DNA from 2 places in the Streptomyces sp. NPDC056452 genome. Region 2 is predicted to be linked to the other one. Evidence: predicted binding sites of a transcription regulator. Region 2 holds the regulator's gene; the other holds the start of a gene.
What was found. Region 2 encodes HrcA, which represses chaperone genes, less so after heat shock. Its sites were predicted from a motif close to TTNGCACTCNGNNNNNCNGAGTGCNAA; they were not measured.

Region 1 (15,048 bases), on a different contig from region 2:
CGGGCTCGTACAGAAAGCGGCCGACGGGGCCGACGGGCGGTGCGGGGAGCGGGGCGGCGGCCACCAGGGTCGCGCGGGAGGGCAGCAGGGTGGCCCGGAAGGCACCCGGGGTGAAGCCCTCGCCGAACCACAGCACGGCCTCCTTCACATCGCCGCCGTCCGAGATCCACTCGGCTTCCGCCTGCGGTCCGATCGCCTCGTGCGGGACACCGGGGGCGATCTTCAGCGCGGCGCGCGGGGCCTTCAGCGCTGCCGCGGTCGCCCAGGAGAGCGGCGGTGAGTAGGCCTCGGGGTCGAAGATCCTGCCGCGTCCGCCGCGCCGGGCCGGGTCGACGAAGACCGCGTCGTACGGAGAGGTGTCGATCTCCGTGACGTCGGCGCACCGCACCTCGATGAGGCCGTCGAGGCCGAGCGCCTCGGCGTTGGCGCGGGCGACCTCGGCGGTCAGCGGGTCGCGGTCCACGGCCAGGACCGAGATGCCCGCCCGGGCGAGGGCGATCGCGTCGCCCCCGATCCCGCAGCACAGGTCGGCGACGCTCCGCACGCCGCCGAGGCCGGCGAACCGCGTGGCGCGGTAGGTGGCGACGGAGGTCCGGGTGGCCTGTTCCACTCCGTTCGGGGTGAAGAACATCCGGTACGCGTCCTCGGCACCGAACTTCGCCGCGGCCCGCTGCCGCAGCCGCGCCTGACCCAGCGCGGCCGACACCAGACCGGCCGGGTGGGAGCGGCGCAGCCGGGTGGCCGTGGCCAGCTCCCCGGCGGGGTCGTAGTCGCGCAGTTCGTCCAGGAGCGCCGTGCCCTCGGGGCTGCGCAGAGCGGCGAAGGCAGCGAGCGGATCTGCGGGATCCGGACCTGCGGGATCGGTGGGGCCTGCGGGACCGGCGGGACCGGCGGGATCGTCGGGGGAGAGGGCGGCGTTCACGAGTCCATTGTGAGCCAGCCGGGGGACGCGGCGGCTCCGGTGGAGGTGTCGCGGGAGGCGGCACGTGACCGGCTGGCAGGATGCGGCGCCATGCAGCTAGTACGACAAAACGAAAAGCACATCACAAAGCGTCACAGAACGGTCTGTGCCGCTCTGGTCGCCCTGCTGGCCGCGGCGGTCGCCTCCGGGTGCGCGGCGGAGTCCGGGGGCGGGGCCGCGCAGGGGAAACCGGTCGCGGGGCAGCCCGGCGCGGGCGCCCAGGCGGGGCCGGCGCCCGCGGCCGACACCCGTGCCGAGCGGCTGAAGCGGGAGCAGGCCGCCCGCGCGGCCGCCGCGAAGAAGTGGGGGCTGGCCAAGGTCCCGCTGACCGCCCCGGCGCCGCCCGCCGTGAAGCCGCGCATCACCACCCGTGAGGGTTTCGAGGTCGAGGGCGGGGAAGAGCTGCCGCCGGTCTTCACCACCGTTCCCACCAAGGAACGGATCGTCTTCCTGACGATGGACGACGGTGCGGAGAAGGACCCCGAACTGCTGCGCATGATGACGGAGCTGAAGATCCCGTACAGCGCCTTCCTCAGCGACTACGTGGTGAGCGACAACTACGGCTACTTCAAGGAGATGCAGGCGCGCGGCGTCACCCTCAGCAACCACACGCTGAACCACCGCTATCTGCCGGGGCTCTCGAAGGCCGACCAGCGACGGGAGATCTGCGGCGAACAGGACAAGATCGAGAAGTACTTCGGGAAGCGGCCGACCCTCTTCCGGCCGCCGTACGGCAACTACAACCGCGACACCCTGCGCATCGCCAAGTCCTGCGGAGTCCGGGCCGTGCCCCTGTGGAACGCGGAGGCCTTCCCCGACCACATGGAATGGCGGGAGTGGGACCGGGACCTGCACCCCGGCGACATCATCCTCACCCACTTCCGCGGCCGCGCGGACTGGAAGGGGTCCATGGCGGACATGGTCCGCCAGGTCATGAAGACGATCACCGACAAGGGGTACGCCGTGGCCAGGCTGGAGGACTACGTCTGAGAGGTTCCGGTCCCGCGCGTGCCTCCGGAGCGGCGCGTGCGCGCCGCCGCCGCTCTCCGCGCAAGCCGTCCGGGAGGTACGGAACGCCGCGGCGCGCCCCCGCGTTGTCCGTACGGTGCCCGTACGGAATCCCGGTCGGTACCGGCCCCCGTGCGGTCCGGGGGCCCGGTCGGCCCGCCACGCGCGGGTGGTGAATTGGCACTCCGCTTGACCGAGTGCTAATCGCGGTCATAGTCTCAGGTCTGGCACTCCCCACTGGAGAGTGCCAGCACCACTGCGCGACAGGGCAGGTCCGGCACCCGCGACGACGGATCGACCTGGTCGCCACCCACAGACTGTTAAACCCCGTGAGATCTCCGAAGGGGGAGACCGGATCGTGTCGACCACCAGCTCCAAGGTTGCGATCAAGCCGCTCGAGGACCGCATTGTGGTCCAGCCGCTCGACGCCGAGCAGACCACGGCTTCTGGCCTGGTCATTCCGGACACCGCCAAGGAGAAGCCCCAGGAGGGCGTCGTCCTGGCCGTGGGCCCGGGCCGCTTCGAGAACGGCGAGCGCCTTCCGCTCGACGTCAAGACCGGCGACGTCGTTCTGTACAGCAAGTACGGCGGCACCGAGGTGAAGTACAACGGCGAGGAGTACCTCGTCCTCTCGGCTCGCGACGTGCTCGCGATCATCGAGAAGTAATTCACCCACGTTTGCTTGTGTTCTGCGCCCCTGGCCCCCTGCGAAATACCTAGCCGGGCGGCGAGGGGCGCAGTTCGTTCGAGAGGGAAGTACAGCCCATGGCGAAGATTCTGAAGTTCGACGAGGACGCCCGTCGCGCCCTTGAGCGCGGCGTCAACAAGCTTGCCGACACGGTCAAGGTGACGATCGGCCCCAAGGGCCGCAACGTCGTCATCGACAAGAAGTTCGGCGCTCCCACCATCACCAACGACGGTGTCACCATCGCGCGCGAGGTCGAGCTCGACGACCCGTACGAGAACCTCGGTGCCCAGCTGGTGAAGGAGGTGGCGACCAAGACCAACGACGTGGCCGGTGACGGCACCACCACCGCCACCGTTCTGGCCCAGGCACTCGTCCGCGAGGGTCTGCGCAACGTCGCCGCGGGCGCGTCCCCGGCAGCCCTGAAGAAGGGCATCGACGCCGCGGTCAAGGCCGTGTCCGAGGAGCTCCTCGCGACCGCCCGTCCGATCGACGACAAGTCCGACATCGCCGCCGTCGCCGCGCTCTCCGCGCAGGACGCACAGGTCGGCGAGCTCATCGCGGACGCGATGGACAAGGTCGGCAAGGACGGTGTCATCACCGTCGAGGAGTCCAACACCTTCGGTCTGGACCTCGAGTTCACCGAGGGCATGGCCTTCGACAAGGGCTACCTGTCCCCGTACATGGTGACCGACCAGGAGCGTATGGAGGCCGTCCTCGACGACCCGTACATCCTGATCCACCAGGGCAAGATCGGCTCCATCCAGGACCTGCTCCCCCTGCTGGAGAAGGTCATCCAGGCGGGTGGCTCCAAGCCGCTGCTGATCATCGCCGAGGACGTCGAGGGCGAGGCGCTCTCCACCCTCGTCGTCAACAAGATCCGTGGCACCTTCAACGCCGTCGCGGTGAAGGCCCCGGGCTTCGGTGACCGCCGCAAGGCCATGCTCGGCGACATCGCCACCCTCACCGGTGCGACCGTCATCGCCGAGGAGGTCGGCCTCAAGCTCGACCAGGCCGGTCTGGACGTGCTGGGCACCGCCCGCCGCGTCACCGTCTCCAAGGACGACACGACCATCGTCGACGGCGGCGGCGAGTCCGCCGACGTCAAGGGCCGCGTCAACCAGATCAAGGCCGAGATCGAGTCCACGGACTCCGACTGGGACCGCGAGAAGCTCCAGGAGCGCCTCGCGAAGCTGGCCGGCGGCGTGTGCGTGATCCGTGTCGGTGCTGCCACCGAGGTGGAGCTCAAGGAGAAGAAGCACCGTCTGGAGGACGCCATCTCCGCGACCCGCGCCGCGGTCGAGGAGGGCATCGTCTCCGGTGGTGGCTCCGCTCTGGTCCACGCCGTCAAGGTCCTCGAGGGCAACCTCGGCAAGACCGGCGACGAGGCCACGGGTGTCGCGGTCGTGCGCCGCGCCGCCGTCGAGCCGCTGCGCTGGATCGCGGAGAACGCGGGCCTCGAGGGCTACGTCATCACCGCGAAGGTCGCCGAGCTCGACAAGGGCCAGGGCTTCAACGCCGCGACCGGCGAGTACGGCGACCTGGTGAAGGCCGGCGTCATCGACCCGGTCAAGGTCACCCGCTCCGCCCTGGAGAACGCCGCGTCCATCGCGTCGCTGCTGCTCACGACCGAGACCCTGGTCGTCGAGAAGCCGGCCGAGGAAGAGTCCGACGCCGGTCACGGCCACGGACACTCCCACTAGTACGACCCAGTACGCCGCCGAGGCCCGGTACCCCCGTCGCGGGGGCACCGGGCCTCGGTCGTCGTGCGGTCGACAGGCCCGGGAACTTCTCCCGGCTGCCCGCTACTTGGGGCCGTACGTGCGGCCCGCGCGGGACGTCACCCCGCCCAGCAGCCCCCGGGGCGCCACCTTCACCAGGCCCATCAGCGCCTTGTACCGCGGGTCGGGAATCGACACCGTCCTGCCCCGGGCCAGATCGGCCAGGGCCGCCGCGACCAGCTTGTCCGCGTCGAGCCACATCCAGTCCGGGATGTTGCCCGTCCCCATGCCGGCCCGCTCGTGGAACTCCGTCCGTACGAAGCCGGGGCACAGGGCCATCAGCCGCACCCCGGACCCCGCGAGGTCCTTGGCCGCGCCCTGGGTGAACTGCACGACCCATGCCTTCGACGCCCCGTACGTGCCACGGGGCAGGAAGGCCGCCACGGAGGCCACGTTGACCACCCCGCCGCGCCCGCGCTCCCGCATCCCGGCGGCCGCTGCCGAGGTCAGCCGCAGCACGGCCTCGCAGTGCACCTTCAGCATGGTCAGCTCGTCCGCCATGGGAACGTCCAGATAGCGGCCCTTGTTGCCGAACCCGGCGTTGTTGACCAGCAGGTCCACGGAGTTCTGACGGTCTCCCAGGCGCGCCTCGACCGCCTCGATCCCCGAGTCCGTGGACAGGTCGGCCCTCAGGACCTCGGCCTCGATGCCGTGCCGGTCGTGCAGCTCCGTGGCCTGGACCCGCAGCCGTTCGGTGTCACGCGCCACCAGCACCAGATTGTGCCCGTCACCCGCGAGCCGCCGTGCGAAGGCGGCCCCGATCCCCGCCGTCGCGCCCGTAATCAGTGCAGTCGTCATACGCGGCACGTTAGTGCCCGGTGACCGCGGGCCGTTCATCCGCCCGGGGGATGGTCACGACCCGTGCTTCGCCACGTACTCCCGCGCCTGGCGCAGCGCCTCCGGGTGCAGTGCCTCCCCGGCGGCCAACAGCTGCGGCAGCAGCTCCCGTTCGGTCGTGACCGCACGGAACTGCAGGGCGGCGGTGACCTCGTGGTCCGGGCGGTGCACGATCGCGACCGGGTCCCCGGCACGGATCGTCCCCGGCTCGATCACGCGCAGGTACGCGCCGGTGGCCGCCTCACGCGTGAACCGGCCGATCCAGCCCTTCTCGCCCAGGTGACCCGCGAACGTACGGCACGGAATGCGGCCCGAGGTCACCTCCAGCAGCAGCTCGCCGCCGACCCGCCAGCGCTCCCCGATCCTGGCGGTGCTCACCGGCAGGCCGAGGGTCGTCAGGTTCTCGCCGAACGTGCCGTTGGGAAGGGTGCGGCCCAGCTCCTTCTCCCAGGTGTCGAGCTCCTCGCGGGCGAAGGCGTACACCGCCTGGTCGGAGCCGCCGTGGAACCGCAGATCGCAGACCGTGTCACCGGCCAGACCGCTTCCGCCGGTGCCCCTGGGGCCGGGGTCGCAGACCTGTACGGGGCCTTCGGCCGGGCGCTTGTCGATCCCCGTGAGCCCGTCGGGGCCCTGGGTGTGCTCGGAGGCCTTGGGGCGTCCCAGATTCACAGTCAGCAGCTTCATGCGTACACGCTAACCACTCGGCCCTCAAAGATGTTCATGATAAATCGGCTGATCCCTCAAGACTCGCTTATGGTTGAGGGGTGATCGAAGCCCGTCATCTCCGTGTCCTGCGCGCCGTGGCCACCACCGGTTCGTTCTCCGCCGCCGCGCGCGACCTGGGCTGCACCCAGCCCGCCGTCAGCCAGCAGATGAAGGCCCTGGAGTCCTCGGCGGGCACCCCGCTGCTGATCCGTACGGGGCGCGAGATGAGGCTCACCCAGGCCGGTGAGGCGCTGGTGCGCCACGCGTCCGGCATCCTCGCGGGCCTGACCGCGGCGGAGGAGGAGGTGGCCGCGATCGCCGGCCTGCGGGCCGGCCGGGTCCGGCTCGTCTCGTTCCCGAGCGGGAGCTCCACGCTCGTGCCGGGCGCCCTCGCGGCCCTGCGCGCCGCGCACCCCGGCACCCGCGTCTCGCTCGTCGAGGCGGAGCCGCCGAGGTCGGTGGAGATGCTGCGCGACGGGGACTGCGACATCGCGCTGGCGTTCCGCTACGGGGTGCCCGGCGGTGAGTGGGACGACCTGGTGGTCCGCCCGCTGCTCGCGGACCGGCTGATCGGCCTGGTGCCCGAGGGGCACCGGCTGGCGGGGGCCGAATCGGTGGGCATCGGCGAGCTGGCCGACGAGCCGTGGATCGCGGGCTGCCCGCGCTGCCGACGGCAGCTGGTGGAGGTCTGCGAGGCGTCCGGATTCACCCCCCGGATCGATTTCGCGACGGACGACTACCCGGCGGTGATCGGCCTGGTCGGGGCGGGGCTGGGCGTCGCGGTCCTGCCGGAGCTCGCGATCGAGTCGGTACGCCCCAAGGGGGCCCGCACCGTCATGGTGGAGCCCGCCGTGGAGCGGGAGATCGTCGCGCTGACCCTGCCCGACCTGGCCCGGGTCCCGGCGGTGGCGGCCACCCTGGATCAGCTGTCCCTGGCGGCCGCGCGCTGAAAAGGGCTCGCCCCTGTGCTGAGCGGGTCGGCGCCTGCCGAAGTGCGCCGCGTCCGGCGGGGTGCGCCAGATGAGAAGAAACGTTTCTGCGCCGACCGGTCCGTAGAGGGTGTCAGGTGTGTCCGGGGCCCTGGGTGGCGACCGAGTGGGCCGAGATCAGACGGTTGCGGGCGCGGCCCATGAGCTCCTCGCGCTCGTCCTCGGTCAGGCCGCCCCATACGCCGTAGGGCTCCCGTACCGCCAGGGCGTGCGCCGCGCACTCGGCGCGGACCGGGCAGCGCATGCAGACCTCTTTCGCCGAGGTCTCGCGGGCGCTCCGTGCCGCCCCGCGTTCTCCTTCGGGGTGGAAGAACAGTGAGCTGTCGACCCCACGGCAGGCGGCCAGCAACTGCCAGTCCCACAGATCTGCGTTGGGTCCGGGAAGGCGGGAGAAATCTGCCATTGCGTGTCCCCTCGAAACCTTGCTGAGTCGGAAACGGCATCCTCGACCGTCATGGATCGTCGGTGACCGGAGTCCCGACCGTACATCTACGGTGTTAGTAGATGTAAATATGACTGATTGCGAATCTAGCCACAGACGCCAGCAAAAGGGAAGAAAACCCGCTAAATGGGGCATGCTGAGGAGTGAGGGATCGGTTGACGGGTGAATGATCCCGCGCCGTTCTCCTCCGTGCGCGGCCCCTCACTTAGAGTGCCGAACCGGTTCCTTCGACCCGTAACTCTTTCGAGTGACCATCGTTGGGAAGGCAGAGGCGGTTGACGGACAACGAGCTCGGGCAGATGTCCGAGGGGGTCAACCGCACAGGTGACGACTTGTATCAGCCTGGAGGCTCAAGGTGACGCGCATCAGCTGCGGAGGACGGTCATGACATCCGTCCTCGTCTGCGACGACTCCCCGCTTGCCCGAGAAGCGCTCCGTCGCGCGGTTGCGACCGTGCCCGGCGTCGAGCGTGTGACGACGGCGGCCAACGGCGAGGAAGTCCTCCGCCGCTGGGGAGCCGACCGTTCGGATTTGATTCTGATGGACGTACGCATGCCCGGTCTGGGGGGTGTGGAGACGGTCCGGCGGCTGCTCTCGGCGGACCCCGGGGCCAGGATCATCATGCTGACCGTCGCCGAGGACCTGGACGGGGTGGCTCTCGCGGTCGCCGCCGGGGCCCGCGGCTATCTGCACAAGGACGCCTCGCGCGCCGAGCTGCGGGCGACGGTGACCCAGGCGCTGGCCGATCCGACGTGGCGGCTCGCCCCGCGCCGGCTGCGGTCCGCCGAGATGGGCGCCGCGCCCACGCTCACCGCGCGGGAGATCCAGGTGCTCGAAGGCATGAGCCACGGCCGCTCCAACGCGGAGATCGGCCGTGAGCTGTTCCTCTCCGAGGACACCGTGAAGACCCACGCCAGGCGGCTGTTCAAGAAGCTCGGCGCCTCGGACCGTGCCCACGCCGTGGCGCTCGGCTTCCGCTGGGGTCTGGTCCGCTGATGCCGCGGCGCGGCCGGTAGCCGTGACGATCCCGTCCGCCCACCCGCGGACGGGACGACGGTGGCGGCGGACCTGCGGCCGGGCCCTCCCCACCAGCGGTGCGTGACGCTTCCCGGCCGATGACGCATCCTTGAGATGTGGAGTTCCTCGGGAACGATTCGGTCGAGCGGAAGGGGAGGGCGCAGGACATGACATCCGGCGCACCCGCTCATAACGCTTCGGTGCACAACTCAGGACGCGATGCCGCGGATCGGAAGGCGTCAGGGCACCATGGTCCGATGCGCGACGACGAGACGACGGTGATCGGTGCTCTGGTGCACCGTGCCGTCGACGGCGACGCACAGGCCACTCACGATCTGCTGGCCCATGTCCACCCCCTCGCCCTGCGGTACTGCAGGTCCCGGCTGAACCGGCTGCCCGGTGATGCTCGCCACTTCGTGGAGGACCTGGCGCAGGAGGTGTGTGTCGCAGTGCTGATGGCGCTGCCGCGGTACAAGGACACCGGCAGACCCTTCGAAGCCTTCGTCTTCGCCATCGCGGGCCACAAGGTCGCCGACCTCCAGCGTGCCGCGATGCGGCACCCCGGATCGACGGCCGTGCCCTCCGACGAGATGCCGGAGCGGCCCGACGACTCGCTCGGCCCGGAGGAGCGTGCGCTGCTCAGCAGCGATGCCGCCTGGGCGAAGAAGCTTCTCGCCAACCTCCCGGAGAACCAGCGCGAGCTGCTGGTCCTGCGGGTCGCGGTCGGACTGACCGCGGAGGAGACCGGACAGATGCTGGGGATGTCCCCGGGTGCGGTGCGGGTCGCCCAGCACCGTGCGCTGAGCAGGCTGAGGGCACTCGCGGGGCAGTAGTCGAGGCGGGACGGGACGGCACCTGCCGTTCTGTACGAAGCCACGAAACCGCCAGGTGATCTTGATCGTGGAATGAGACACCCCGCGAGCCCGTTAGCATGGACATCCGCACCGATCAAGGCCATTTGGGGAAGGTGTCATGACTGCAAACGTCGACGGAGTGCCCGAGAAATTCGCGACGCTCGGGCTGACATACGACGACGTGCTGCTGCTGCCCGGCGCGTCCGACATGGCGCCCGATCAGATCGATACCTCCTCGCACATCTCGAAGAACGTGCGGGTGAACATCCCGCTGCTCTCCGCAGCGATGGACAAGGTCACCGAGGCACGCATGGCGATCGCCATGGCCCGGCAGGGCGGCGCGGGTGTTCTGCACCGCAATCTCTCCATCGCCGACCAGGCCAACCAGGTCGACCTGGTGAAGCGCTCCGAGTCCGGCATGGTCACCGACCCGATCACGGTGCACCCGGACGCGACACTGCACGAGGCCAACGCCCTGTGCGCCAAGTTCCGCATCAGCGGCGTGCCGGTCACCGACGCGGCGGGCAGGCTGCTCGGCATCGTCACCAACCGGGACATGGCCTTCGAGCCGGACCGCTCGCGCCAGGTGCGCGAGGTCATGACGCCGATGCCGCTGGTCACGGGCAAGGTGGGCATCTCCGGCGTGGACGCCATGGAGCTGCTCCGCCGCCACAAGATCGAGAAGCTTCCGCTGGTCGACGACGCCGGGGTCCTCAAGGGCCTCATCACCGTCAAGGACTTCGTCAAGGCCGAGAAGTACCCGAACGCCGCGAAGGACAAGGGGGGCCGGCTGCTCGTCGGCGCCGCCGTCGGTGTCGCGGGCGACGCCTTCGAGCGGGCGCAGGCGCTCGCCGAGGCCGGTGTCGACTTCATCGTCGTGGACACCGCGCACGGCCACTCCCGTCTCGTCGGCGACATGGTCGCCAAGATCAAGTCGAACGCGAGCGGGGTCGACGTCATCGGCGGCAACATCGCCACCCGTGACGGCGCCCAGGCACTGATCGACGCGGGAGTCGACGGCATCAAGGTCGGCGTCGGACCCGGCTCGATCTGCACCACGCGTGTGGTCGCCGGTATCGGCGTCCCGCAGGTCACCGCGATCTACGAGGCCTCGCTCGCCGCCAAGGCGGCCGGCGTCCCGGTCATCGGCGACGGCGGCCTGCAGTACTCCGGCGACATCGCCAAGGCCCTGGTCGCCGGCGCGGACACCGTGATGCTGGGCTCGCTGCTCGCGGGCTGCGAGGAGTCCCCGGGCGAGCTGATGTTCATCAACGGCAAGCAGTTCAAGTCGTACCGCGGCATGGGTTCACTCGCCGCGATGCAGACGCGGGGCGACCAGCGCTCGTACTCCAAGGACCGCTACTTCCAGGAGGGCGTCGCCTCCGACGAGAAGCTGGTTCCCGAGGGCATCGAGGGCCAGGTCCCCTACCGCGGCCCGCTGTCCGCGGTCGTCCACCAGCTCACCGGTGGTCTGCGCCAGTCGATGTTCTACGTCGGCGGCCGGACGGTCCCGGAGCTCCAGGCGAACGGCCGTTTCGTACGGATCACCTCGGCGGGTCTCAAGGAGAGCCACCCGCACGACATCCAGATGACGGTCGAAGCGCCGAACTACAGCAGGAAGTAACGCATCAGCGCAGGTGAGGGGCGGTCCGGGGTTCCCGGAACCGCCCCTCATGTGTGTGTCGGGGATACTGGTCAGCGCAGACGTAGAGGAAAGGCCACACCATCGTGACTGAGATCGAGATCGGGCGCGGCAAGCGCGGCCGGCGTGCATACGCGTTCGACGACATCGCTGTCGTACCGAGCCGTCGTACCCGTGACCCGAAGGAGGTCTCGATCGCCTGGCAGATCGACGCCTACCGCTTCGAGCTGCCCTTCCTGGCCGCTCCCATGGACTCGGTGGTCTCCCCGCAGACCGCCATCCGCATCGGTGAGCTGGGCGGCCTCGGCGTCCTCAACCTCGAGGGGCTGTGGACCCGGCACGCCGACCCGCAGCCGCTCCTCGACGAGATCGCCGAGATGCCCGTGGAGACCGCCACCCCGCGGCTCCAGGAGATCTACTCCGCCCCCATCCAGGAGGAGCTGATCGGGCAGCGCATCAAGGAGGTGCGCGACTCCGGTGTCGTCACCGCTGCGGCGCTCTCGCCGCAGCGCACCGCGCAGTTCTCCAAGGCCGTGGTCGACGCGGGCGTGGACATCTTCGTCATCCGCGGTACGACGGTCTCCGCCGAGCACGTCTCCGGCGCGGCCGAGCCGCTCAACCTGAAGCAGTTCATCTACGAGCTGGACGTCCCGGTGATCGTCGGCGGCTGTGCCACGTACACCGCGGCCCTGCACCTGATGCGCACCGGCGCGGCCGGTGTCCTCGTCGGCTTCGGCGGCGGCGCCGCGCACACCACGCGCAACGTCTTCGGCATCCAGGTCCCGATGGCGACCGCGGTCGCCGACGTGGCCGGGGCCCGCCGCGACTACATGGACGAGTCCGGCGGCCGGTACGTGCACGTGATCGCCGACGGCGGTGTCGGCTGGTCCGGCGACCTGCCCAAGGCGATCGCCTGCGGTGCGGACGCCGTGATGATGGGCTCCCCGCTGGCCCGTGCGACGGACGCGCCCGGCCGCGGCCGGCACTGGGGCATGGAGGCCGTCCACGAGGACGTGCCGCGCGGCAAGCTGGTCGACCTGGGCTCCGTCGGCACGACGGAGGAGGTCCTGACCGGACCCTCGCACAACCCCGACGGCTCGATGAACATCTTCGGCGCGCTGCGCCGGGCGATGGCCACCACGGGCTACAGCGACCTCAAGGAGTTCCAGCGCGTCGAGGTGACGGTGGCGGACTCGCAGCACCGCCGCTGACGCCCCTTCGGGTACGCATACGGGAGGGCCCGGACCACCTCGGTGGTCCGGGCCCTCCCGTATGCCGTGCCGCTGGTCAGCCGGCCTTCCTGGCGCCACCGAAGGCGGCGACCGGACCCAGGGCGAGGAAGAGGTACGTCATGAAGTCGGCCTCCTCCTTCCAGATGTCCAGCACATCGCTGAAGTGCTCGAAGAAGACCTCGGAGAAGCCCACGCCGAGAGCGTCCGCCAGGACCACGGACATCCCGATGAGCTGGCCGAGGAAGACGCCGCCGAGGGAGAAGGCCGCGCTGGAGACGAGGACACCCGGGTTGGACCCGCCGACCTTGCTCGCCGCGAAGCCGACGAGGAAGCCGACACCGACAGCCGCGTAACCGACCTCGCGCTCGATGGCGCCGGCGATCACGCCGTAGAGGATCGCGGCGACGATCGCGGTGCCGAGGGCGGCCAGCACGCCGAGGCCGACGTTGTTGCGGAGCGGCGCGACGGGAGCGAACGGGGCGCCGCCGCCGAACTGGCCGGGCTGCTGGCCCCCGAACGGGTTGCCGGTCGGGGCCCCGGGCTGCTGGCCCGCGTACGGGTTGCCGGTCGGGGCGCCGGGCTGCTGCTGCGCCGCGTACGGGTTGCCGTCGGCAGGCTGGCCGCCGTAGGGCTGCTGCGGCGGGTTCGGCGGCTGCACGGGCTGGCTCATGATGGTTGTTCCCCCTGGGACGGATGCGCACGACTGTGCGAGATGTGACGCCGCAGGCTAGCAGTCCGCACCGACATGGCCCACCGGAATCCTTTGCGGGGACTGGCCGGTGGACCATTTCCTAGAGCCGGTGTGCGGCTCCTGCCGGGGTGGCTCCCCGGGTGTCCAGGAGGAGTTGGGCCTTCACGGCGAGGCCCTGGAGGTCGTACGTGCGGTGGTGCTGGAGCAGCACCGTCAGATCGGCGCCCGCGGCGGCCTCGTACAGCGAGTCGGCGCGCGGAACAGGCAGTTCGCGCACGCGCCAGTCCAGGACGTGCGGGTCGTGGTAGCCGATCTGGGCACCCATGTCCATCAGCCGGGTCGCGATCTCCCGGGCGGGGGAGGCCTCCTGGTCGGCGAGGTCCGGCTTGTACGTGACGCCGAGCAGCAGCACCCGCGCGCCCCGGACGGACTTGCCGTGCTCGTTCAGCAGGGTGGCGCAGCGCTGGATCACGTAACTCGGCATCCGGTCGTTGATCTCCTGGGCGAGCGAGACCATGCGCAGCGGGTGGCCCGGGGTGCGGCTGTTGTACGGGAGGTAGCCGGGGTCCACGGGGGCGCCGTGGCCGCCGACGCCGGGGCCGGGGCGGAACGGCTGGAAGCCGAAGGGCTTCGTCTCGGCGCACCGGATGACGTCCCAGAGGTCGACTCCGAGATCGTGGCAGAGCACCGCCATCTCGTTGACCAGGGCGATGTTGACGTGCCGGAAGTTGGTCTCGAGGACCTTCGTCATCTCGGCCTCGCGCGGCCCGCGGGCCCGGACGACCTTGTCGGTGAGCCGTCCGTAGAAGGCGGCGGCGGACTCCGTGCAGGCGGGGGTGAGGCCGCCGATGACCTTGGGGGTGTTGGCGAAGACATGGGTCCGGTTGCCGGGGTCGAGACGGCCGGGGGAGTGTGCCAGGTGGAAATCGCGTCCGGCGCGCAGGCCCGATCCCTCCTCCAGGAGCGGCCGCACGACGTTCTCGGTGGTCCCGGGGGGCACGGCCGATTCCAGCAGCACGGTGGTGTGCGGGCGCAGCCGGGCGGCGAGGGCGCGGGCCGCGTCGGTCACGGCGCCGAGGTCGAGGGTGCGGTCGGGACCCAGCGGTGTGGGGGCGCAGATCGCGGCGGTACGGACCCGGCCCAGCTCGGCCGGGTCGGCGGTGGGCCGGAATCCACCCGAGAGCATCCGCCGGATGTCGGAGGCGCTGAGGGATCCCTCGACCGGTGTACGGCCCGCGGAGAGTTCGGCGTAGGGGCGGGGATCGGTGTCGTAGCCGACGGTGTGGATCCCGGCGGCGACGGCTGCTTGGGCGAGGGGCAGGCCTAGGTGACCGAGTCCGATGACAGCGAGGTCGGCGGGCATGTCGAGGGCCGTCCTTCCCTAAGACCAAGAAGACAGAAAGTGCAACTGCTGGGGACAGCGCAATGTCAGACTAGGCGTAAATATGACCTATATGTCGCATTCTGTGACTCTCGTCGACCGGGTGTTGTCCACAGGCGGTGGCTGAAGTCGTGGACCGCGGACAGAATCGAGTGGTGGGCACGGGTGCCCGGCCTGGCGGCCGGTCCCCGCTCCCGTGCCGGACCACCCCGATCTACCGGGAGGCAGCAGTGAGGACAGCGACACTGGGACCCGCGGAGCGCACCGCGGCGCTCGCCGCGATGGCCGAGCGCGAACTGGACGTACTGGTCGTGGGAGCGGGCGTGGTCGGCGCCGGGACCGTGCTGGACGCGGCCACCAGAGGACTCTCGACCGGGCTCGTCGAAGCGCGCGACTGGGCGTCCGGGACCTCCAGCAGGTCGAGCAAGCTGATCCACGGCGGGCTGCGTTATCTGGAGATGCTGGACTTCGCGCTCGTACGGGAGGCGCTGAAGGAGCGCGGTCTGCTCCTGGAGCGGCTGGCCCCGCACCTGGTGAAGCCCGTTCCGTTCCTCTATCCGTTGCAGCACAAGGGGTGGGAGCGGCTGTACGCCGGCTCGGGCGTCGCGCTCTACGACGCGATGTCGGTGTCCTCCGGGCACGGCAGGGGCCTGCCCGTGCACCGGCATCTCTCGCGCCGTCGTGCCCTGCGGGTCGCGCCCGCCCTGAAGAAGGACGCTCTCGTCGGCGCCCTGCAGTACTACGACGCCCAGATGGACGACGCCCGCTTCGTGGCGACGCTCGTGCGCACCGCCGCGGGCTACGGGTCGCACGTGGCGAACAG
Region 2 (15,048 bases):
CGGGTGGTCCTCCAGGGTGTCGACGGCGCGCAGCCTGACGTTGGACAGCGGGCAGAGCGTGAGCGGGATCCGCTCGGAGACCAGCCGGTCCACCAGCTCCGGGTCCTCCATGCAGCGCAGCCCGTGGTCGATGCGCTCGACGCCCAGGACGTCCAGGGCCTCGCGGATGTACTCCGGCGGGCCTTCCTCGCCGGCGTGGGCGACCTTGCGCAGGCCGAGGGCCGTGGCCGCCGCGTACACCTCGCGGAACTTCGCGGGCGGGTGGCCGGCCTCCGCGGAGTCGAGTCCGACGGCGCTGATGCGGTGGAGGTACGGCTTGGCGGCCTCCAGGGTCTCCAGCGCCGATTCCGCGGACAGGTCGCGCAGGAAGCACATGATCAGCTGGGTGGAGATGCCGTGCGTCTCCTCGCTGCGCTCCAGCGCCCTGCCGAGCCCTTCGATGACGGTGCCGATCGGGACACCGCGGTCGGTGTGGGCCTGCGGGTCGAAGAAGATCTCCGCGTGGCGGACACCCTGGGCGGCGGCGCGGGCGAGGTAGGCGTCGGCCAGTTCGGCGAAGTCGTCCTCGGTGCGCAGCACCGCCATGAGCGCGTAGTAGAGGTCGAGGAAGCTCTGCAGGTCCTCGAAGAGGTAGGCGGTGCGCAGCTCTTCGGTGTCCGCGAAGGGCAGGTCCACCCCGTTGCGTGCGGCGAGCGCGAAGGCCAGCTCGGGTTCGAGGGTCCCTTCGATGTGGAGGTGGAGTTCGGCTTTGGGGAGGTGCACAGTGTTCTCGTTACTGGTGGCGGGTGGGTACGGGGACCCTGATCAGGTCCTGGGCGATGGTCAGTTCACCTTCGAAGCCGGCTGCCCTGGCCTGGTGCTCGAAGGCCTCGGAGTCGTTGTAGCGCTGCGAGAAGTGGGTCAGCACGAGGTGCCGTACGCCTGCTTCCTGCGCAGCCCGGCCGGCCTGTCCGGCGGTGAGGTGGCCGTGGTCGGCGGCGAGGCGGCTGTCCTCGTCGAGGAAGGTCGACTCGATGACCAGCATGTCGCAGCCCTCGGCGAGGGCGTGCACGCCGTCGCAGAGCCGCGTGTCCATGATGAACGCGAACCGCTGGCCGCGCCGCTGCTCGGAGACCTCGTCGAGCGGGATGCCGCGCAGGACGCCGTCGCGCTGGATCCGTCCGACGTCCGGCCCGCCGATGCCGTGCTCGGCGAGCTTCCCGGGCAGCATGCGCCGCCCGTCGGGTTCGGTCAGGCGGTAGCCGTAGGACTCGACCGGGTGCGAGAGCCGGTGGCTGTCCAGCGTGTACGCGTCCGTGGTCGCGAGGACCCCGTCGGCGGCGACCGGTACCTCGGTGAGTTCGACGGACTGGCGGTAGGCGGTCGCGTACCGCAGCCGGTCGAAGAAGTGCTGTCCGCTCGCCGGGAAGTGGGCAGTGACGGGGTGCGGGACCTGGTCCAGGTTGATCCGCTGGATCACCCCGGCCAGGCCCAGCGAGTGGTCGCCGTGGAAGTGCGTCACGCAGATCCGGTTGATGTCGTGCGCGGCGACGCCGGCCCGCAGCATCTGGCGCTGGGTGCCCTCGCCCGGATCGAAGAGGATGCCCTCGCCGTCCCAGCGCAGCAGGTAGCCGTTGTGGTTGCGGTGACGCGTCGGGACCTGGCTTGCGGTGCCGAGGACCACGAGCTCTCGTACGGACACGGTGTGCGGCTCCTAGGGCCTCTCGTTCGGATCATGCCGGGCACGCGGGGCCCTGCACGCGCGAAGGACCCTAGCCGGGGGGCCACTGCATCCCGCGTCCGCCCAGGACGTGGGCGTGCGCGTGGAAGACGGTCTGTCCCGCACCGGCACCTGTGTTGAGCACGATGCGGTAGCCGGTCTCGGCGATCTTCTCGTCGGCGGCGACCAGCCCGGCCTCGCGCAGCACGTCCGCGGCGATCCCCGGCTCGGCCGCGGCGAGCGCGGCGGCGTCCGGGTAGTGCGCCTTGGGGATGACCAGAACGTGCGTGGGGGCCTGGGGGTTTATGTCACGGAAGGCGACGGTCGTGTCGCTCTCACGGATGATGGTCGCCGGGATGTCCCCCGTAACGATCTTGCAGAACAGGCAGTCGGTCTGCGGCTCTCCCGCCATGGCCCGGCCTCCTCGGTCGCTTGGTGATCGTGATCGGTACACCGGCATGCTATCCGTCCGGACCTGTCGGACGGCCGGAGCTCAGCTCCAGCGCCCGGTGCGTCCCATCAGCAGGGCGGCAGCGGCCGTCCCGGCGGTCGAGGTACGCAGCACGCTGGGCCCGAGCCGGTACGGCGGCGCTCCCGCGGCGGCGAAGGCGGCGAGCTCCTCGGGGGAGACTCCGCCCTCCGGCCCCACGACGAGCACGATCGAGCCGCCGGCGGGGAGTTGCGCGGTGGCGAGCGGCTCGCTGCCGCTCTCCCGGTCCTCGTGCAGGACCCCCGCGAAGTCCGCGCCGGCCAGCAGCGCGGCGACCTGCTTGGTCGTCATCACCTCGGCGACCTCGGGGAACAGCACCCGACGGGACTGCTTCCCCGCCTCCCTGGCCGTGTTGCGCCACTTGGCCAGGGACTTGAGGCCGCGCTCGCCCTTCCACTGCGTGATGCAGCGCGAGGCCTGCCACGGCACGATCGCGTCGACTCCCGTCTCCGTCATCGTCTCGACGGCGACCTCACCGCGGTCGCCCTTGGGGAGTGCCTGGACGACGGTGATGCGGGGCGCGGGTGCGGGCTCCTCGTGCACCGTGGCGAGGTCCGTGACGACGAGCCGGTCCTTGCCCTCGGCCGCCCGCACGACGCCTTCCGCCCAGCGGCCGCGCCCGTCGGTCAGGACGACGTCCTCCCCGGCGTGCAACCGCTTCACGGACACGGCGTGCCGTCCCTCGGACCCTTCCAGGACGAACTCCGGCCCGCTGGGCATGTGTTCGACAACGAAGACCGGTGCCGTCACTGTGCACCCCTCCCACTCACTGCCGCCCATGCGGCGTCCGTCTCGGTGGCGAGCAGTTCCACGAGTTCACCGGCAGGCAGCTCGCGTGCCATCCGGTGGCCCTGGCCCGCCCACAGGGCCATGCCCTGGGCGTCGCCTGCCTTGGCGGCGGCCTTGCGCAGCCCGCTGGTCAGGTGGTGCACCTGCGGGTAGGCGGCGGGGGCGTAGGGGCCGTGCTCCCGGACGAAACGGTTGGCCAGCCCCCGTGCGGGGCGGCCGGAGAACGCCCGGGTGAGAGCCGTCGTGACGAACAGCGGGTTGGTCAGGGCCTGTTTGTGCAGCAGGTGCGCCCCCGACTCGGGGCAGGCCAGGAACGCCGTGCCGAGCTGCGCCGCGTCGGCGCCGGCGGCGAGCACCGCCGCGATCTGGGAGCCGCGCATCAGCCCGCCGGCCGCGACGATCGGCAGCTGTACGGTCTCGCGGACCTGGGCGACCAGGGAGAGCAGTCCGGTGCCGGTGAGACCCGCCTGCGCGTCGTCATGGTGCGTGGACTGGTGGCCGCCCGCCTCGACGCCCTGCACGCAGACGGCGTCGGCACCCGCCCACTGCGCGTTCCGCGCCTCCTGCGGGGAGGTGACCGTCACGACGGTGAACGTGCCTGCGCCGGCGAACGCGTCGAGGGTTTCGCGGGCGGGGCAGCCGAACGTGAAGGAGACGACGGGTACCGGATCCTCCAGCAGTATCGCGACCTTGGCCTCGTAGCCGTCGTCGCCGCTGGAGTCCGGGTCGCCGAGCGGAGTCCCGTACCAGGCGGCCTCACCCGCGAGCTGGTGGCGGTACACCTCGACGGCGCTCGGGTCGGCGAGTGCCGCCTGCGGCATGAAGAGGTTGACGCCGAACGGCTGTCCGGTCAGCCCCCGCAGCTGTTTGATCTCGTTGTACATCCCGTCCGCCGTCTTGTAGCCGGCGGCGAGGAAGCCGAGCCCCCCGGCCTCGGCGACGGCCCCGACGAGCTGCGGACAGGAGACGCCGCCCGCCATCGGGGCCTGCACGATCGGATACCGGCAGAGATCGGTCAGCGCCAAGGACATGACGGCATCGTGCCACGTCCCGTGCGGCGTGCCGAATCAGCCTTTTCCAGCCGGGCGTACGGGCTGCCGCCGAACGCCGCACCGCCCGCCGGAGAACCGGCGGGCGGTGCGGGTGACGCTCGGAATCCGGCTCAGCGGCCGTTGAAGGCGTCCTTCAGCCGGGAGAACAGCCCCTGCTGCCCTGGCTGGAACTGGCCGGTGGGCCGCTCCTCGCCGCGCAGCTTCGACAGCTCCCGCAGGAGGCGCTCCTGCTCGGGGTCCATCTTCGTCGGGGTCATGACCTCGACGTGCACGATCAGGTCGCCGCGCCCGCCACCGCGCAGATGCGTGATGCCGCGCCCGTGCAGCGGAACCGACTGGCCGGACTGGGTGCCCGGCCTGATGTCGATCTCCTCCAGGCCGTCCAGTGTCTCCAGCGGCACCTGGGTGCCGAGCGCCGCGGCCGTCATCGGGATGGTGACCGTGCAGTGCAGGTCGTCGCCGCGCCGCTGGAACACCGCGTGCGACAGCTCGTGGATCTCGACGTACAGATCGCCGGCCGGACCGCCGCCGGGGCCGACCTCTCCCTCGCCCGCGAGCTGGATCCGAGTGCCGTTGTCGACACCTGCCGGGATCTTCACGGTGAGGGTGCGCCGCGAGCGGATGCGGCCGTCACCGGCGCACTCGGGGCACGGCGTCGGCACGACCGTGCCGAAGCCCTGGCACTGGGGGCAGGGCCGCGAGGTCATGACCTGGCCGAGGAAGGACCGGGTGACCTGGGAGACCTCGCCACGGCCGCGGCACATGTCACAGGTCTGGGCGGAGGTGCCGGGTGCTGCGCCCTCACCACTGCAGGTCGTACAGACGACCGCCGTGTCGACCTGGATGTCCTTGGTCGTGCCGAAGGCCGCCTCGGAGAGGTCGATCTCCAGCCGGATCATCGCGTCCTGGCCGCGCCGGGTGCGCGAACGGGGTCCGCGCTGCGACGCCGTGCCGAAGAACGCGTCCATGATGTCGGAGAAGTTGCCGAAGCCGCCCTGTCCGAATCCGCCCGCGCCACCGCCTCCGGAGGCGGACAGCGGGTCGCCGCCGAGGTCGTAGACCTGCTTCTTCTGCGGGTCCGACAGCACCTCGTAAGCGGCGTTGATCTCCTTGAACCGCTCCTGGGTCTTCGGATCCGGGTTGACATCCGGGTGCAGCTCGCGGGCGAGCCTGCGGAATGCCTTCTTGATCTCGTCCTGAGATGCGTCGCGGCGCACGCCGAGTACGGCGTAGTAGTCCGTGGCCACTTACGACTCCGCCAGGATCTGTCCGACGTAACGTGCCACTGCGCGTACCGCTCCCATCGTTCCGGGGTAGTCCATGCGGGTCGGTCCGACCACGCCGAGTTTGGCGACTGCCTCGTCGCCCGAACCGTAGCCGACCGCGACGACGGACGTGGAGTTGAGGCCCTCGTGGGCGTTCTCGTGCCCGATACGTACGGTCATGCCCGAGTCCTTGGCCTCACCGAGCAGCTTCAGCAGCACGACCTGTTCCTCCAATGCCTCCAGCACCGGCCGGATCATTACGGGGAAGTCGTGCCCGAAGCGGGTGAGGTTGGAGGTGCCGCCGATCATCAGCCGCTCCTCCGTCTCTTCGACCAGAGTCTCGAGAAGAACGGAGAGCACCGTCGAGACGGTCCCCCTGTCCTCGTTCTCGAAGGACTCCGGCAGGTCCTGCACCAGTTGCGGGACGTCCGCGAAGCGGCGTCCGACGACCCGGCTGTTGAGCCGGGCCCGCAGATCGGCGAGAGAGGTCTCACCGAACGGAGCAGGACAGTCGATCATACGCTGTTCGACCCGGCCGGTGTCCGTGATCAGTACGAGCATCAGCCGGGCGGGGGCGAGCGACAGCAGTTCGACGTGCCGCACCGTCGAGCGGGTCAGCGAGGGGTACTGCACGACGGCGACCTGCCGGGTCAGCTGCGCGAGCAGCCGCACCGTACGGCCCACGACGTCGTCGAGGTCGACCGCGCCGGCGAGGAAGTTCTGAATGGCCCGGCGCTCCGGCGACGACAGGGGCTTGACGCCCGCGAGCTTGTCGACGAAGAGCCGGTATCCCTTGTCCGTCGGGATACGCCCCGCACTCGTGTGCGGCTGGGCGATGAAGCCCTCGTCCTCCAGCACCGCCATGTCGTTGCGGACGGTTGCCGGGGAGACCCCGAGCTTGTGCCGCTCCGTGAGCGCCTTGGAGCCGACGGGCTCCTCGGTGCCGACATAGTCCTGGACGATGGCGCGCAGCACTTCGAGTCTGCGTTCGCTGAGCATCGCGCACACCTCCAGCTGTGGTTCTTCGGTGTCTGCCTGGCACTCTGTGCTTTCGAGTGCCAGCAATCCCCCCGGTCAGTGTACGGGGGCAGGGTGGGCGGAGGGCAAGGGCGACCGGCCACGCCGCCGCGGGACTGTGCAGGTCGTTGCCGATAGCGTCGTTGCATGGACGCCTCTTGGGAAGAGTACGGCTGGGAGCGGTTGGGCAACGTTGCGGGGCGCCGCCGCCTTCCCGTCTGGGACGCGACGGCCGCGCTGGTGGCCGGGACCGAGGGCGCGCTGCTCTACGACACCGGCTCGACGCTCCGGGAGGGCGCCGAGCTGCGGACCCGGGCGGAGGGGGTGCTCGGCCGGAGGGTGACGCATATCGCACTGAGCCACCCCCACTTCGACCATGTGCTCGGCACCGCGGCCTTCGCCGGGGCGGAGGTCTACGGGGCGGTCGGCACGAGGGACTTGCTGGGGCGCTGCGCGGAGGAGCTTCGCGCGGACGCGGTGCGTCACGGGGTGCCCGAGCACGACGCCACCGTGGCGACGGACGTCCTGGTGGCCCCCCGGCACGAGGTGAGCGGTGAGCGGACGCTCGACCTGGGCGGCGGCCTCCAGGTGCTGCTGGCCAACGTGGGGCCCGGCCACAGCGGCCACGACCTCGCGGTGCTGGTGCCCGGATCTCCCGTGGTGGTGCTCTGCGGCGACCTGGTCGAGGAGTCCGGCGAACCGCAGGCCGGCCCCGACGCGGTCCCGGCCCGCTGGCCTGCCGCGCTGGACCGGCTGCTGTCCCTGGGCGGCGAGGAGGCGCTGTACGTACCGGGGCACGGGGCCGTCGTGGACGCCGCGTTCGTACGGGCGCAGCGCGATCGTCTGGCCGCCCGGTTCGGCGTGTCCTGAGGGGCCGGCGATCTATCGTCGTGCCATGCGCAGCTACCAGCCGGACCTGACCCCGCCGTGGAAGCGGTCCGCTCCCGTCCCCGAGGTCCCCGCCGAGCCCGATCTGGTCGTGGAGGAGGTGGCCACCGGTTTCTGCGGTGCGGTGATCCGGTGCGAGAAGACGTCCCAGGGGCCGACGGTCACTCTGGAGGACCGCTTCGGCAAGCACCGGGTGTTCCCGATGGGGCCGCGCGGCTTCCTGCTGGAGGGCCGGGTCGTCACCCTCGTACGCCCGGCGGCCCCGGGGCCGGCCGGGCAGGCCCGTACGGCGTCCGGCTCGGTAGCGGTCCCCGGGGCGCGGGCGCGGGTGGCGCGGGCCGGCCGGATCTATGTGGAGGGCCGGCACGATGCCGAGCTGGTCGAGCGGGTCTGGGGGGACGACCTGCGCATCGAGGGCGTGGTCGTGGAGTACCTGGAGGGCATCGACGACCTCCCCGCGATCGTGCGCGGGTTCGCCCCGGGCCCCGATGCCCGGCTCGGCGTCCTGGTCGACCATCTGGTGCCGGGCTCCAAGGAGTCCCGTATCGCCGCGGAGGTCACCGACGGGAACGTGCTGGTCGTGGGGCACCCGTACATCGATGTCTGGGAGGCGGTGAAGCCGTCGTCCGTGGGGATCCCGGGGTGGCCGGTCGTGCCGCGGGGCCAGGACTGGAAGACGGGCGTCTGCCGTTCGCTGGGGTGGCCGGAGAACACGGGCGCCGCCTGGCAGCACATTCTTTCCAAGGTGCGCTCCTACAAGGACCTGGAACCACAACTTCTGGGCCGTGTCGAGGAATTGATCGACTTCGTCACCCTTCCTGCCTGATGTCCCGGGGCCGTTGAAGAGGATCCGGTACCGATCCCCATGAATGCCTGCGCCACACACGCACCATCGGTTATTGAGAGGTGAGGGGCCCGCCGGTTCGGTGATGCCGGCCGGGCCCAGCAGGCAAAAGGGGAAGGCCGGGGGCGGATGGCGCGCGAAGTGTGGCGGGACAGTGCGGAGAACGAGGCGGCCTCCGCTGTCTTCCACCTGATGCAGCAGCTGATCGACCAGTACCGGGTCAACCGCCCGGTGATGCCCCTCGTGGTCGCGCAGGCCGAGGACGCCGGTGCGGGACCCGACATCGACAGCAGGGTCGAACAGATCGTCCGGCAGGTCCACCGGGCGAACCAGCTGCGCCGCGTCCCCGTGAAGCTGCTGGACGGCCACGGCGCCACCCCGTACGAGGCGGCGCTGTCCATGGTGCACGCGCTGACCGAGCGGCCCTGGGAGACCCGGGGCACCTCGCAGTACAAGCCCTTCGCCTTTCCCCGCTCCCGTCTCCTGGACGCCATCGAGCAGGCCACCGCGACGGTCCTCGAACGGCAGCCCGAACGGGTCCCCGCCCGCAGTGACCGCGACGAACGGATCCTGGAGCAGCTGGGCAGCCTGCGCTGGCGGGCGAGCCGGTCGGGGCGGAACAACTGGTGGGACTCGCTGCGCGCGTCGATCCGCCCGGAGACCTTCCTCGGCGCCGTCTTCATCGCCGTACTGAGTGTGCTGCTCGGCGAGATCGGCTGGCTGCTGACCGCCCTGGTCGCCGCCGCCGCCCTGCTCGGCCTGGCGGTCGTGCGGCTGGTGACCACGGCGGCGCCACCGCTGCTGTGGCTGCGCCGGGCCAGCCGGTGGCTGGCGACCACCTCCTCGCTGGCCGCGTCCAGCACCGCGTATCCGTCCGACGGCTGGTCGTGGTTCTCGCCGAGCCGATCGTGGCGGGTGATCCGGGCCAGGGCCGCCGCTGTCGCCGAGCGGGTGGCCGACGCGGGGGCGGGTGTCGAGCACGCGCGCCAGTTCCATCTGGAGCTGCGGGTCCAGGCACTGCTGGAGGACCTGCTCGACAGCTACCGGCCACACGCCCCGGACTGGCGGCGAGGCAAGCGCACCGTCCCGCCGGTGGTGTTCCTTCCGACGGCCACCCATGACAACGGCGGCGTCCTGCTGATCAACGCGATCAACAACGTCCGCTCCCGGCGCAGCGAGGTGGACCCTCTGCTGCTCCTGGCCTCCCTGCCGGCCGCGCAGATCATGCGGCACACCCCGCCGCTGCCCCACGAGCCCGCCGCGAACAGCGGCGCCGCCAGGTCGGGGGCCCGCGCACGGTACGAGAGCTGGGTCGACGACCTGAGCGTGGGCCAGGCTCCCGCGGCGGCCGTGACACTGGCCTGGGTGCTGCGGCTGCCCCTGTCCACCGGCCAGCTGACCCACGAGCACGCCCACGCCCAGCTGGTCACCGAGCGCGTGCGCCGGACCTGGGCGTGGTGGGTGATGTCGCGGACGACCGTCGCCCTCGTCCTGGTCGGCGCGCTGCTGGGGGCCTTCCTGTGGAGCGAGCACTGGAAGGAGACGTACTGCTACGGCCCGCTCGTCGGCCGCAACACGGACGCGGTCAGACTGCCGGGTCCCGAGGGCGCCAAGGAGTGCATCGGGGTGGCGACAGCTCCCGAGGTGCTCTTCGCCGAGGGCAACGGCCTGGAGCTGAGCGGTGTGGGCGAGGGCGTCACCTTCGAGCGGATCGAGCGGGCGATACGGGACCAGAACGCCGACATAAAGCCCGGCGAGCCGCACGTCACCATCGTCTACGCGGGCCCTCTCACCGGCACGGACAGGAACAAGGAGGACACCCGCAAGGGCCTGGAGGAGCTGACCGGGGTCTTTCTCCACCAGCGGTTCGTCAACGAAACGGCCGACCGTTCCGTCAAGCTCCGGGTCCTGACGGCCAACGGCGGCCAGGACATGCTGCGGCAGACGACCGCCGCCCGGAAGATCGTCGAGGTCGCCCGGCGGGACCGTTCCGTCGTCGGCGTGGTCGGCCTGGGCCGCAACACCACCGAGAGCGCGGCGGCCACCGGGCTGCTGCAGCGCGCCGGCCTGCCTGTGGTGAACACCACCAACTCCGACAGTGATCTGGCCCGCGAGTACCCGAACTACTTCGGCCTCGCCGCGACCGACGAGGAGCAGGCGGACGCGCTCGGCCTGCTCGCCGGCCAGCTGGCGGACAAGCTGCGGGATCCGCAGGCCGTCGTCCTGTCCCGAAGGGTGGGCAACGAGGACAAGGACCGCTACACGACCGAGCAGCGCAGGGTGGGCAAGGAGATGCTGGAGGCGTCCGGCTTCACGCTCCCGGCGGACAGCGACGACGACGGCACCCAGTACTCCCTCTCCAAGGACGGCGGCTCCGCGAACCTCGACGGCCCCCTGCAGCGCATCTGCGGCGGGGACCGGGTCCCCGACGCCCTGTACTTCGCCGGCCGGGTCGAGGACGTCAACACCCTGATGTCCGGCCTCGGGCAGACCAGCGGCTGCTCGGAGAAGGCCATCACGGTCTTCACCGGGGACGACCTGACCAAGGCGCGCTTCGACGACGCGACGAAGCTCGCGGAGAAGGTGACGCTCTACTACGGCTCGCTGGCACCCATGAGCCGGGGCGGCGGCCGGACGTTCTACGAGGACTCCCGCAGGTCCCTCGAATCGCTGCTCCCCGAGGGGAAGCGGCTGGGACCGCTGCCGAAGGGACGCCCGCCGTACGAGGACAAGCTGTACGCCAGCGGCCAGACCGTCATCTCCTACCAGGCGACAGCGGCCCTCTACGCCGCCGCGGCCCGCAGCGACAGTCCGCGGAGCGCGGCGGAGACGTGGGCGACGCTCTACTCGGTCGCCCTCCACGACATGCCGACCGGGACCGTCACCTTCCGCGGGACGATTCCGTACGCCGCCCAGAAGGTGCACGGCCTGAACATCGTGAAGGTCACGCGTCCGGGGCCGGATGCCGAGATCCGCATCGTGTGCGGCCGGGCAGCCGGTGACCCGGTGGTCCTCACCCGCAAGGACTGCCGGGTGAGGTGACCGGGGGCGCGGGGCTCAGTCCACCAGGTCCCGCACCACGGCGTCCGCCAGCAGGCGCCCCCGCAGCGTGAGGACCGCCCGGCCCTCCCGGTACGGGGCGGGCTCCAGCAGCCCGTCCGTGACGGCCCGGCCGGCCGCGGCGAGCCCGGCGGGCGCCAGCAGGGACAGCGGGCATCCCTCGACGAGCCTCAGCTCGAGCAGGATGCGCTCGACCCGCCGGTCCTCGTCGGCCAGGACCTCGCGCCCGGCACCGGGCGAGCGGCCCTCGGCCAGGGCCTGCGCGTACGCCCCGGGATGCTTGACGTTCCACCAGCGCACCCCGCCCACATGGCTGTGCGCTCCGGGTCCGGCGCCCCACCAGTCGGCGCCGCGCCAGTACAGCTCGTTGTGCAGGCAGCGGCCCTCGGGCGTCCTGGACCAGTTCGACACCTCGTACCAGGAGAAGCCCGCCGCGGCCATCGCCTCGTCGGCGATCAGGTAGCGGTCGGCGTGGGCGTCGTCGTCGGTCATCGGGATCTCGCCGCGCTTGATCCGGCGGGCCAGCTGGGTGCCCTCCTCGACGATCAGCGCATAGGCCGACACATGGTCGGGGCCCGCGCCGATCGCCGCGTCGAGGGACGCCCGCCAGTCGTCGTCGGACTCCCCCGGGGTGCCGTAGATGAGGTCGAGGTTCACGTGCTCGAAGCCGGCCTCGCGCGCCTCGGCGACACAGGCCTCGGGCCTGCCGGGCGTGTGGGTGCGGTCCAGGATCTTCAGGACGTGCTGCCGGGCGCTCTGCATCCCGAAGGAGACGCGGTTGAAGCCGCCTTCCCGGAGCGCCGTCAGATACGCCGGATCGACGGACTCCGGATTGGCCTCCGTGGTGATCTCGGCGTCGTCCGCGAGCCCGAACTCCTCACGGATCGCCCCCAGCATCCGGACGAGGTCCGCGGCGGGCAGCAGGGTGGGCGTACCACCGCCGACGAAGACCGTACGGACCGGGCGGGGGTCGTCGCCGAGCACCTTGCGGGCCTGGCGCACCTCCTCGATCAGGTGCGCCGCGTAGTTGTCCCGGGAGGCCAGTGCCCCTCCGGAGCCGCGCAGCTCGGTCGCGGTGTAGGTGTTGAAGTCGCAGTAGCCGCAGCGGGTGGCGCAGTAGGGCACATGCAGGTAGAAGCCGAGCGGCCGGTCGGCGGCGCCTTCCAGGGCATGACGGGGCAGGGCTCCGTCGTCGGGCACGGGCTCACCATCGGGCAGTACGGAAGGCATACCGTCCATTGTCGCTCGCCGCCGGACCTTCCCCGTCCACGCTCCTTCTCAGCCGACCTGGAGGACGAGCAGGGCCAGGTCGTCGTCGGGCGGACGCTCGGCGAAGGCGTGGACGGCGTGCTTTATCCGGTCGGCGATCCCGTCGGCCGACAGTCCGGCGCAGTCGGCCAGGGCGTGGGCGAGCCCGTCGCCGTCGTCGAACATCAGCCGCCCGGAACGCCTCTCGGTCACCCCGTCGGTGACGCAGAGGAGGCTGTCACCCGGTTCCAGGTCGAAGCTCTGGCTCTCGTACGCCACATCCTCGACGACCCCGAGCAGGACCTGCGACTCGGCCGCCGTGGTGACGGATCCGTCCGGGCGGAGCAGCAGCGGGAGGGGATGGCCGGCGCTGGCCACGGTGCAGCGCACGCCGCCGTCCGGGAGGGGCACGATGTCGCCGTACAGCAGGGAGAGGAAGCGGGACTGGGTGCCGTCCTGGATCTGCTGCCCGCCCGCCGCCGCGACCATCAGGGCGGCCGCCTCGGCCGCCTCCATGGCGTCGTCGAGGAGGAGCCGGTTGAGCCGGTCGAGGACCTCGCCGACGCGGAAGCCCTCCCTGGACAGCAGCCGCAGCCAGGGCCGGGCGAGACCCGTGACGACGGCGGCCTCGGGGCCGCTGCCCTGCACGTCCCCGAGTACGAAGCACCAGCGGCCGCCGGGGCAGGGGAAGAGGTCGTAGAAGTCGCCGCCGACGACGCCGTCGTCACTGGGCTCGTAGACCAGCGCGCTGGTGACACCGGGTATCTCCGCGACCTTGCTGGGCAGCAGGCCGCGCTGCAGGATGCGGCTGATGGTGGCCTGCCGGGTGTAGGCGCGGGCGGCGCCCACGGCGAGGCCGACGCGGCGTACGAAGTCAGCGATGAGCGCGGCGACCTCGTCGGGTACCTGCGCGACGCCCTTCCGGCCCACGAGTACGGCGCCGAGCGTGCGGCCGCCCGCGGTGATGCGGTGGGCGAGCGCGGCCCCGCCCTCCCCCGCCGGGTCGCCGGGCCACGGGATGGGTACGGGGCCGGTGCCGACGCTGCCGGATAACCGCAGGGGCTCCTTCTCCAGCAACGGGCGCAGGAGCTCGGTCCCGCCCTCGTCGCTGTGCCAGACCCCGGCGAGCCGTGGGACGGCCGTGTGGCCGCCGCCCTCGCTCTCCAGCCAGATCGCGCACCAGTCGGCGAGCCTGGGCACCATGAGCTGCCCCGCCGTCGACGCCACGAGGTCCTCGTCGAGCTGGCCCGCGAGCAGGTCGGAGGCCTCGGCGAGGAAGGAGAGCGCACCGCGTCCGGCCCAGCTCGCGTCGTCGCGTTCGGCCCGCCGGGACGCGGGGGCGAGGATCTCTCCGGCGCGCAGCTGCCGGCGGCGGGCGGCGCCCTCGGACGACGAGGGCTCGGGCAGCGCCTCCCAGTCGTCGGCGGTCAGCCGCGCCCAGACGGTCTTGATGCCGGTGCGGTAGGTGATGCCCCAGGACTCGGCGAGGGTGGCGACCAGCTGCAGTCCCCTCCCGTACTCGGACGGATCGGGCCGCTCGGTCTCGCCGTCGCGCACCGAGCGGGCGGGATGGTGGTCGGTGATCTCCAGCACCAGGCCGGCCGGCTCGGCCCCGACGGCGTCCTCCAGCCTGAAGAGCAGCTCGACCGCCGTACCGGCGTGCACGACCGCGTTGGTGACGAGCTCGTTGGCCACGGTCACGGCGTCGTCGGTGACCCGGTCGCTGAATCCCCCGGCGGCCGGCAGCCCGAGCGACGTCCAGTCGGCGAGCGCGGCACGGACGAACCTGCGGGCCGCCGAGGGGGCCAGCGGGATTCCGGGCAGGCTGGTACGGGCAACCATGCGGGGGTCGCCGCCCTGACCGGCGACGACGGTACCGGGACGGTGGACTATGTCCCGCTGCAAGGGAATGGGCCCCACGGTGCGGCTCCTGACAGTTCTCGCGATACACCGCTGACGTGTACGACAGAGTGACAGACCGACCGTGTCCATAAGCACCGAGTGACCGAAGTGGGCTGTGCGGAACAGAAACAGGCTGGACAGCGGGACGGGGGAGCCGTCACCCACCGGCCCCGCCCTGATCCGCTCCCCGGCTGTTACGCCTCGCGGGAGCCCGCGTACATGTCGTCGATGAGGTGCTTGTACTCGCGCTCGACGACCGGCCGCTTCAGCTTGAGGCTGGGGGTCAGCTCGCCGTGCTCGATGTCGAGGTCACGGGGCAGCAGCCGGAACTGCTTGATGGTCTGCCAGCGCTGCAGACCCTCGTTGAGCCTCTTCACATAGCCCTCGACGAGCTCCACGGCCTGCGGGGAGGCCACCACGTCGGCGTACGGCTTGCCGCCGAGTCCGTTCTCCTCCGCCCAGCCGAGGATGGTCGGCTCGTCGAGCGCGATGAGGGCGGTGCAGAAGTTACGGTCCGCGCCGTGCACCAGGATGTTGGAGACGAACGGGCACACCGCCTTGAACTGTCCCTCGACCTCGGCCGGGGCGATGTACTTGCCGCCGGACGTCTTGATCAGGTCCTTCTTGCGGTCGGTGATCCGCAGGTAGCCGTCCTCGGACAGCTCGCCGATGTCGCCGGTGTGGAACCAGCCGTCGGACTCCAGCACCTCGGCGGTCTTCTCGGGCAGCTGGTGGTAGCCCTCCATCAGGCCGGGGCCGCGCAGCAGGATCTCGCCGTCGTCGGCGATCCGGAC

Region 1: a site for HrcA is predicted at 2,147-2,173, ahead of groES (co-chaperone GroES). Genes of this name have one in related genera too.

What each region holds. Positions count from the first base shown of each region.
Region 1 covers NZ_JBHTRI010000013.1:126,687-141,734, forward strand. Annotated here, with positions in the region: gene ACFQ6X_RS15750 (methyltransferase domain-containing protein) at 1-814, opposite strand, end outside; gene ACFQ6X_RS15755 (polysaccharide deacetylase family protein) at 1,013-1,951, shown strand; gene groES (co-chaperone GroES) at 2,328-2,636, shown strand; gene groL (chaperonin GroEL) at 2,735-4,357, shown strand; gene ACFQ6X_RS15770 (SDR family NAD(P)-dependent oxidoreductase) at 4,460-5,233, opposite strand; gene ACFQ6X_RS15775 (MOSC domain-containing protein) at 5,288-5,956, opposite strand; gene ACFQ6X_RS15780 (LysR family transcriptional regulator) at 6,037-6,927, shown strand; gene ACFQ6X_RS15785 (WhiB family transcriptional regulator) at 7,040-7,369, opposite strand; gene ACFQ6X_RS15790 (response regulator transcription factor) at 7,793-8,404, shown strand; gene ACFQ6X_RS15795 (sigma-70 family RNA polymerase sigma factor) at 8,683-9,258, shown strand; gene guaB (IMP dehydrogenase) at 9,398-10,903, shown strand; gene ACFQ6X_RS15805 (GuaB3 family IMP dehydrogenase-related protein) at 11,008-12,132, shown strand; gene ACFQ6X_RS15810 (hypothetical protein) at 12,209-12,823, opposite strand; gene ACFQ6X_RS15815 (nucleotide sugar dehydrogenase) at 12,945-14,207, opposite strand; gene ACFQ6X_RS15820 (glycerol-3-phosphate dehydrogenase/oxidase) at 14,456-15,048, shown strand, end outside.
Region 2 covers NZ_JBHTRI010000001.1:409,161-424,208, forward strand. Annotated here, with positions in the region: gene ACFQ6X_RS01885 (adenosine deaminase) at 1-762, opposite strand, end outside; gene ACFQ6X_RS01890 (ribonuclease Z) at 773-1,681, opposite strand; gene ACFQ6X_RS01895 (histidine triad nucleotide-binding protein) at 1,752-2,111, opposite strand; gene ACFQ6X_RS01900 (16S rRNA (uracil(1498)-N(3))-methyltransferase) at 2,193-2,939, opposite strand; gene ACFQ6X_RS01905 (nitronate monooxygenase) at 2,936-4,009, opposite strand; gene dnaJ (molecular chaperone DnaJ) at 4,141-5,277, opposite strand; gene hrcA (heat-inducible transcriptional repressor HrcA) at 5,278-6,294, opposite strand; gene ACFQ6X_RS01920 (MBL fold metallo-hydrolase) at 6,460-7,182, shown strand; gene ACFQ6X_RS01925 (DUF3097 domain-containing protein) at 7,208-8,026, shown strand; gene ACFQ6X_RS01930 (hypothetical protein) at 8,174-11,086, shown strand; gene hemW (radical SAM family heme chaperone HemW) at 11,102-12,343, opposite strand; gene ACFQ6X_RS01940 (SpoIIE family protein phosphatase) at 12,383-14,272, opposite strand; gene ACFQ6X_RS01945 (AMP-dependent synthetase/ligase) at 14,449-15,048, opposite strand, start outside.